One region of the Leptospira neocaledonica genome, then DNA from elsewhere that is predicted to be linked to it. Evidence: riboswitches for the same ligand, from Rfam matches in the RefSeq annotation. Region 1 holds a riboswitch; the other holds the start of a gene.
What was found. A riboswitch is a leader RNA that binds a small molecule or an ion and turns the genes downstream of it on or off. The one in region 1 is predicted to bind cobalamin.
Positions count from the first base shown of each region.

Region 1 (3,863 bases):
GAAGTTGGGCTCTATATTCGCAAGTGTCACAAGGGAGAGAAAATTTTCCGGTAATACAATCCTGGATTCTTTCATCCATTACTGAGAAAAGTTCAGGATCGGGGCCTAGATAGGAAGATAGTTCCGTTTTTATCCAAGGAAATTTTTCGGAGAAGTTTTGGACTAAGGAGGAAATTTTTTGGATCAATTTACCTCCGAATAAAAAGTAGGGGACCACCAGAAGTTTTTCCGGTCGTAACTTGGAAGCCATCTCCAAGGTATCTGGAAGCAGAGGGCTGGTGATCCCTATGAAGGAAGGAAGAACAAAGGAGAAATGATTTCCTTCTTGGAATAATCGAACCGTTTTATAAAAATCTCCGTTTGCATCCGGATCGGAAGAACCTCTGTTTACGATAATCACTCCGGTTTTAGAGGCCTGTTCTTTATTTAAAGGTATAAATTCTTCTGCACGTTTTCTAAGTAAGGATATCATCTTAGAATGAATGCCTAAACTATTCGCTATTTTGAAAGAATGCCCCGGAAACTCTGCTTTAATTCTATCGAGTATGATCGGAATATCATTTTTGATATGACCGGATGTGTATAAAAATAGGGGAAATATTATAATATTAGAATGTTCTTGGCTAAGTTCTCTTAATGCGGTTTCCAGATCCGGTTTTGCAAGTTCCACATGGGCATAGGCAATTTTTAAATCTGGGCGGGTAAGTGAATACGCCTCCACTAGGGAAACGAATTCCATATTGGAATTTTCTTCCCTGCTTCCATGACCCAGCACCAATACCGCAAATTTAGGTTTCATTCGAATCCCAATACCTGCCGGGGTTTCCAGAGAAGAAAAAATAAGGAAGATAATAAAAACCAGAAAATCAGATTTGTGAGTAAACTTACATATTCGAATTGAATTCTTATCTCTTCTGGAGCGGAAAAATCCTCGGAAATTTTAGGGACTCCGAGATAGAAGGGAAGCCCTATAAAAAATAGAGCCGTCGCCGCCGCCATAGTCCATTTTAATACATTATGAATTCTTAAATAATTTAGAAGGACCCGAGCTACTAAAACACCTGCTAAACTGGAGCCTACACAGAGATACCACCAGGCCTGTCTTTTTGGATAATCGTATGCACCCGAGGCTCTACCTGGCAACTCAGGAGGAAGTCCTAAGAACGGGATCCCGAAGAAGATTAAAAATCCTCCGAACGTAAACAAAATACTTAAGAGGACCGCTTTGGAAAAGTTGGGACTTTCTAAAAATCCGTTAGGAGGGAATAAGATCAGCCAAACCGAGAGCAAGATTCCAAAAGAAATTCCTAATAGAGCAGAGCCGATGATTGTTCCAAGGTTCCTCTTTTGCCATAGTCCATCATTCTCAGTTTTTTCAGACAGGGTGGACTGCATATTTGTATGAGAATGGATTTCTCCATGCCCGTGTGAGTGTACATGCGTTTCGGCTTTATCTGAATTTTCAGATATCGATTTGGATTCAAACTTCTCCGCTTCTAGGATCAGAGGAAGATTCCAAACACAAACTAAAATTCCCAAAACCAGACCAGATACCAGACCGGATAATAACCCGGTCCTTAAAAGATCAGAAAATCCTGATCTTAATGGCATGGAAAACCCGTAGAATGTCTTATATCGTGAAAAGTATCGTGCAAATACACCATAGGTTCAAGACCTACTGCATAGATCGTAGAAAATGCAAGGAACACGGTTAAAGCTAAAACGGAACCTCGAAGCCATACTTTGGCTCCCGAAAAATCCTTCGAAACGGAAATCGAGCGCATAAAAATCCCTCCTAAGAGATCTTCACCTAACAAGATATAAACGATATTCGAACGCAAAAGATCGCGCCGAAGCATCGTATAAGCAAAATTATTGAGTTTAGTTACGTAATCGTCTTACATCCGAGACTGGGTCACGTAGCTTCAGGATTTTTGTAAGGTCGTTTTCTGACTCGAGATCAACCTACTCGGCACGTCTTCCCAGGTTTTACACCCAGTGACATCTTGTGCCTTTCGTCCCTCTTACAGCGGCGGGTACCGTGACGGAATTGCACCGTCTTCCCATAGATGAGACCATCTATGTTCCTACAAAAATAGACTGAGATTTTAGGATCTATTTAGCTGCGCCATTTTGTATAGTATTTTATTTTCGGATCGAATAAAAATATATAGTCGCTGCTTATACTTTTTGTTTTTTCTTATTTAGTCTGGACTGAGCCGCTTTTAATTCGGAATCGGTAAGTTTAATACTGAATTCGGGAAAATGTCTAAATAAAAAATATTGAAGCCATGAATCCCAACCTGTGTATCCGACAAATTTAGTATTCGGGATCCATTTTAAAATTGCCTTCGCTACTGAATCAATCGAATGCACTCTATTTAATGCGGATCCCATTTCTATTTCCTTACTCAATTCAGGTTTATCTGTATTCTCTTTTTCCAAACCGGGAGTGTCTGTAGTAGGAGGAAGAAATAATTTCACCTTCACACCATGAAGCATCATTTCTTGGCGAAAACCTTGTGCAAAACCTACGATAGCAAACTTACTTGCCGAATAAGCCCCATATCCGTAGATCGAAAAGAATGCCAATGTAGAGGCTAAGAATACGATCTCTCCGCTTTTTTGTTTAGCAAAATGATCCCTAAATGCAAGTGCACTATTCACGTGACCAAAGTAGTTCACATCCATTAGATTTCTATAAACTTCGTCGTCCAGATCGGAAGCTTCTCCTGCTTTTGCAAAACCGCTACTACAAATTAGGAGGTCTAGTCCTCCTAAGGTTTGGATTGCCTTTTTGGCTTCTTTTTCAAGGGCCTTTTTATCTGAAACATCCAAAACTGCGAATCCGAAGATAGCCGTTGGAGTTCCTACAGCCTTCAATTCCTGGACTGTTTTTTCTAAGTTAGACTTTCCTCTGGCTGAAACGATTACACTTGCTCCAGCCCTAGCTAATTCCATGGCAATTCCTTTGCCTATGCCTGCGGAGCCGCCTGTTATAAATACTTTTTTACCTTTGTATCTGCTAAATGACATATTTAAAAATTCTCTTCGATGCGGGCAAGGTTTCCCTTTTTAGGAAACTATTCAATCTAATTCGAAACTTTTTAAATAAAGAATTCGAGAACTTGTTCCAAAATCTTAAATTCCCGGTTTGGTCCCAAAACAAATCTTGCCTTTTCATTCCTATGATACTGAATACGGGAGAATCCAAGGCCAAAATAATGCAGGACATACCTTTTCTGGAAAATCTAAAGAAGAAGATCCCAAGTTTGGAAAAAAATTGGGACCGTTATACCTCCATGTTAAAGGAAAAGAAGGTCCCGGCAAAAACCGTGCTCATCAAAAGAGGAGTTTATACTAAAAATATATTCATCGTTAAAAAAGGATGTTTGAGATTAAGATTCGAAGATAAGGGCAGGGATATAACGATCGCATTTTTTCCCGAGAATAGAGCGATCACATCTATTCATAGTTATAGAGGTACTTATAGAGACAGCCACTTGAGTGTGGAAAGTATAGAGCCAACGGAATTATTAATCTTAAGCGGAGAAGATGCTGAAATTATCTATAGAGAAAATGCGGAGGTCCGGGATTTTTTATTGGAATACGTAGCTGAACGGTTTGATACTTATATGAACTTGTTTTTGTCGAGAATCAGGGATAGTCCGGAACAAAGGTATTTAAATTTGATCAAAGAGCAACAGGATATTGCAAATCGTATTCCGCAACATTATATCGCTTCTTTTTTAGGGATTACCCCAGTGTCTTTAAGTAGGATCCGAAATAGGATTTGGAAGGAACAAAAATAAACTTCTTACAAAATTTAGAAACGGAAGAATGTTTGAAATTCTCCTATTCCA
Region 1 covers NZ_NPEA01000001.1:508,325-512,187, reverse strand. The annotation lists gene CH365_RS02340 (CbiX/SirB N-terminal domain-containing protein) at 1-799, opposite strand, end outside; gene CH365_RS02335 (CbtA family protein) at 796-1,611, opposite strand; gene CH365_RS02330 (CbtB domain-containing protein) at 1,602-1,784, opposite strand; cobalamin riboswitch at 1,923-2,106, opposite strand; gene CH365_RS02325 (SDR family NAD(P)-dependent oxidoreductase) at 2,182-3,036, opposite strand; gene CH365_RS02320 (Crp/Fnr family transcriptional regulator) at 3,129-3,812, shown strand; gene CH365_RS02315 (two-component system sensor histidine kinase NtrB) at 3,856-3,863, opposite strand, start outside.

Region 2 (3,863 bases), on a different contig from region 1:
TTTTCCGGTAATACCAGCATCCGCGTTTTCACTTCTTTCAGGCTTGAGAGAATCGTTCGCGATGATTGTTCCGACTTCGCCGAAAAGTTCCAAAAAACTAGGAATCCTATATTGTCTAGCGATATTAGATTTGAATTCTAAAGAATAATTTTCTTTTTCCCAAAACCTCCAGAGAAGTCCCGTCTTAGGATTCGAAAATTCAGTAGTTTTAGTGGCAGAAGCAAATGGATCCTGTTTTCTGTACCAAGGCTCGTCAGATTGGAATTTATCTCTGTAAGAATCCCAAGAAACTCCCGGAGTCAAAACTAATTTACCATCAAAAAATCGGAACTCGTCCTCCACCTGAAAAGTAGTGTAAGTCCTAGTCTTTCCAGGCTCGTATTTTAGATCTATATTTTGAGGTGTACTTCTGGATCTTTCGAATGTTTCCCTTTCTATCCCCGCATGAAATTTTAAAATTTGATAATATTCTAATAAATAGAGTGTAGGAGTGATCTGGAATCCTGACTGTCCCATAAAAGCCGTAGAATTAGGTGTCCCCTTGGAGAATTCCGATTTAGGATCGAATAGATCGTCATTTGTAAACGAAGTGAAAGCCCTAGTTTCCAACCTCAATAACCCGTCGAACAAACCTTTTGTATCCGTTCCTAGAGAAGAAGTATTTCTGAGATATCTGCGATGAACTTGTTGGGTTTGGTTACTTGCAGGTCCAGGAATTCCATGAAATCTATAATTTAGATCATTCCAAAATTTGATTTTGGTAGCACCAATGTCTCCGCTGAGTCCAATCATGCCGGAAGTTCTTTCGTACTGAGCATTCCTTCTTCTATCAATCGTATCATCCAATGGATTGACGAGTAAGGTCCCATGATTATTTAAATAGGAAAAATTTTGGTCCGATTTTTCTCCCAATAAGAATACGCTCGTCCCGATCCCGCCATAAGTCCCGGTATGCGTTACGCTACTCTTCCCGGTATTAAAACTTCCCGCGCCTATATTAACACGAGTTTTAGGGGGGCCTCCTCCGGTTCTAGTAACTAAATTTACACTTCCTCCGATTGCGGATCCAGAAAATCCTACAGGTGCACCACTTCTATAAACTTCTATACTTTGTAGATTGTCGAAGGGAAGATCCGCGAGGTTTACTTCTCCTCCTTGGGCATTATTAAAAGGAACTCCGTCTATAAAGATCCTGGTTTGATTCGGATTCGTTCCTCGAAGTGAAAGAGTAGAATAAGAACCTAATCCTCCGTATCTTCTGATCCTGACACCAGCTTCTCTTTCTAAAACGTCCGGAAGGTTCGTATAACGTGCATTGTATTGGTCCAGATCGATGGAAGTCTGGAAACCAGTTGGGTTCTTTCTGAAATTTTCAGGTTGCGAGTTTGAGCTGGTCTTTCCCACCACTTTTACAGCGGAAGTTTCCGTCTTTTGGTTCTCTTGGGAAAATATTTGGACGGAAACTAAAAAGAGCCCTAGATGAAGGATCTTACCGAATCGTTTGGGTCTTTTGTTCATGAGGCCTTAACTCCCGAAAGCCAAAGTATTGAAAGCAGCTCTGATAGGTTTTCTGACTCACGCCCGGTTCGGACCCTTCCCGTCTTTCGACAGTGGTTTTGTCAGACCATTTTGGCGTTTACAGCTGCGGGTACAGCTCCGGATTTTCACCGGATTCCCTTTTCAGATCTACTTGCAAGACCAGGTTCCCAACCCAAGTCGGAGGGGCAATCTGAAAAAGGTTTGGCCGCCTCTTGCTTACGCAAGACCGGGCTGCTCCGGGCTCGGACATTCGTCCTCGTCCTTCGCTTACGCTTACGACGCTTCGCGCCCTTCACATCCCTGGCGGATTTTGTAAGTGAAAGACTCGCGTTGACATATCGCCTCTTCCCTTAGATTTTTTTCACGCAGAGGCGCAAAGACGCAGAGTAACGAAGACCCGTCCTGTAGGAGTTCCTACAGGAGGATTTTTCAAGAATAGAAAGAAATATTTTCTTGATGTAAGATAAAAACCGGAAAGGATTCACGAATTCGTGACCCAAAGGGAAATCCCTTCGGGTCTACCTACATAACAGGGAGCACCGAACTCGAATGAAACGAATTCCATCCTTAAGATTTCTTTTATTAGGAATCTTTCTTTTAACTACCTCATCCTTATCCGCGGCCGGAACGTATTCCGAAGGTTGGACGGTTGCAAAATTGATCCAATTTGAAAGCAGAGGGGTCATTTTCGAATCCTATGAAGGTCTTTTAGAAGTTTATACTATAACCGATTCCGAAACCTGCGATGAGCTGAAGGACGAATGTTATACTCCTACTAAACAAAAGATAGAATTCAGCGTTCGTCCTGAAAACGCGGATGTTGTGAACTTCTTAAGCAAAAATTTAAACCAAGAAATTTTAGTCCAATATAGAATCCACAGATTCGAACCTGTAGCATTGTCTTCCGATTACGAAGTCGTTGGAGCTCAACTACAAGAGAGGTCGCTTCCGAAAGGCCTTCCTGATAAAATCGTAAGCAAAACGAAAACAGGAGGAAAAAGAAATTTTTCCGTTACCGGCCGTATTCTAAGTTTAGAATATAAGGGAACCATGGTGGGAACCTGGGAAGGATTGTATCTGGATGAAACCAGAAATAAAGTTCATTCTTTCTCTGTGACCGACGAAGAAATCGCAACCTTCGCTACAAACACTCTCAAATTCGGACTTAGATATTTCTTGGGAGTTTCTGTGGCTTATGTAACAGGCTGGAGAGATTCTCATTATGATATTTATGAGATTAACTTCAAAGCCCCTGCTGGAGCATTAGAACCGGCTGGTAAGACCCAGTAATTCACATTAAGGTTTTATTAAGCAACAGGCCGGTGTGGGATTTCCTACATCGGCCTGTTTTATTTTAAGAATGTCTTCTTGAATCTATGTTGGAGCTCCTACGTAGATTCGAAACCGGCCCCCACCCCGATCTTGGGTGGAGGAGGTGGGTTAGTGGGAGAAGTCACTCCCCTATATCATAAAATCGTAAATTTTACAATAAAAATATGGGGTGAATTTGTTGGAGGTCCTACAGAAGAGGCTTAAGATTAAGGATGAAAACTTCCATCAGACTGGAACTTAGGTCCTTTGCTCGGGAAATCCGATTTAGTCAAAGATTGGATCAGCTCCGTAGTTTTTGCATCCGGATCCGGAGCAGGAATTCCATTCTGGCTTAACTGCAATGGATGGATCTTACCCTTGATAAAATTCCCTTGTTTGTCCAAATCAGCTTCCAACACCAAAGAGTAACCTCCGTATCCTTTCGTGGAAAAAACTCTATATCCTAAAAAGTTCCCTAAAGAATAAGCGATCAGTTTTCCTTTATATAATTCGAATGCCCTAGGCAAATGAGGACCATGACCTATAAATAAGTCTGCGCCCGCATCAATCAATGCATGAGAAAGTGCGACCAGGTTTCCTCTATATTCTCCGTAAAACCTTTCCTGCTCATTTTTTACGTGCAACGCAGGTCCACCTTCTGCTCCTCCATGAACGGAGATAAAAACCAATTGTGCTTTTTTCTTGGCCTCTTTTACGAGAGCTACACCTTCTTCGATCTGATTTACATAGTTATGTGCACTTTCCATATGACTGAATCCGATCCAAGCCACGGAAATTCCTTTTACATTCATATAAGTAATCGCGCCTTTTTTTCCGGTAAATCTAACTCCTGCTTCGGAAAGATTTTTAGCGGTGTCTTCGAAACCTTGCTGGTGAAAATCCAAACTATGGTTATTGGCGATAGAAACTATATCGAATCCAACATCCTTTAGGATTTTTGCATATGATGGAGGAGTCCTGAAAGCAAAGATAAGAGGGCGATTTATATTCTT
Region 2 covers NZ_NPEA01000005.1:216,141-220,003, reverse strand. The annotation lists gene CH365_RS10245 (TonB-dependent receptor plug domain-containing protein) at 1-1,518, opposite strand, end outside; cobalamin riboswitch at 1,544-1,713, opposite strand; gene lsa26 (surface adhesion protein Lsa26) at 2,089-2,829, shown strand; gene CH365_RS10235 (CapA family protein) at 3,078-3,863, opposite strand, start outside.
Region 2: it holds a riboswitch for cobalamin, as region 1 does, so the genes downstream of both, CH365_RS10245 (TonB-dependent receptor plug domain-containing protein) here and CH365_RS02330 (CbtB domain-containing protein) in region 1, are expected to answer to the same signal.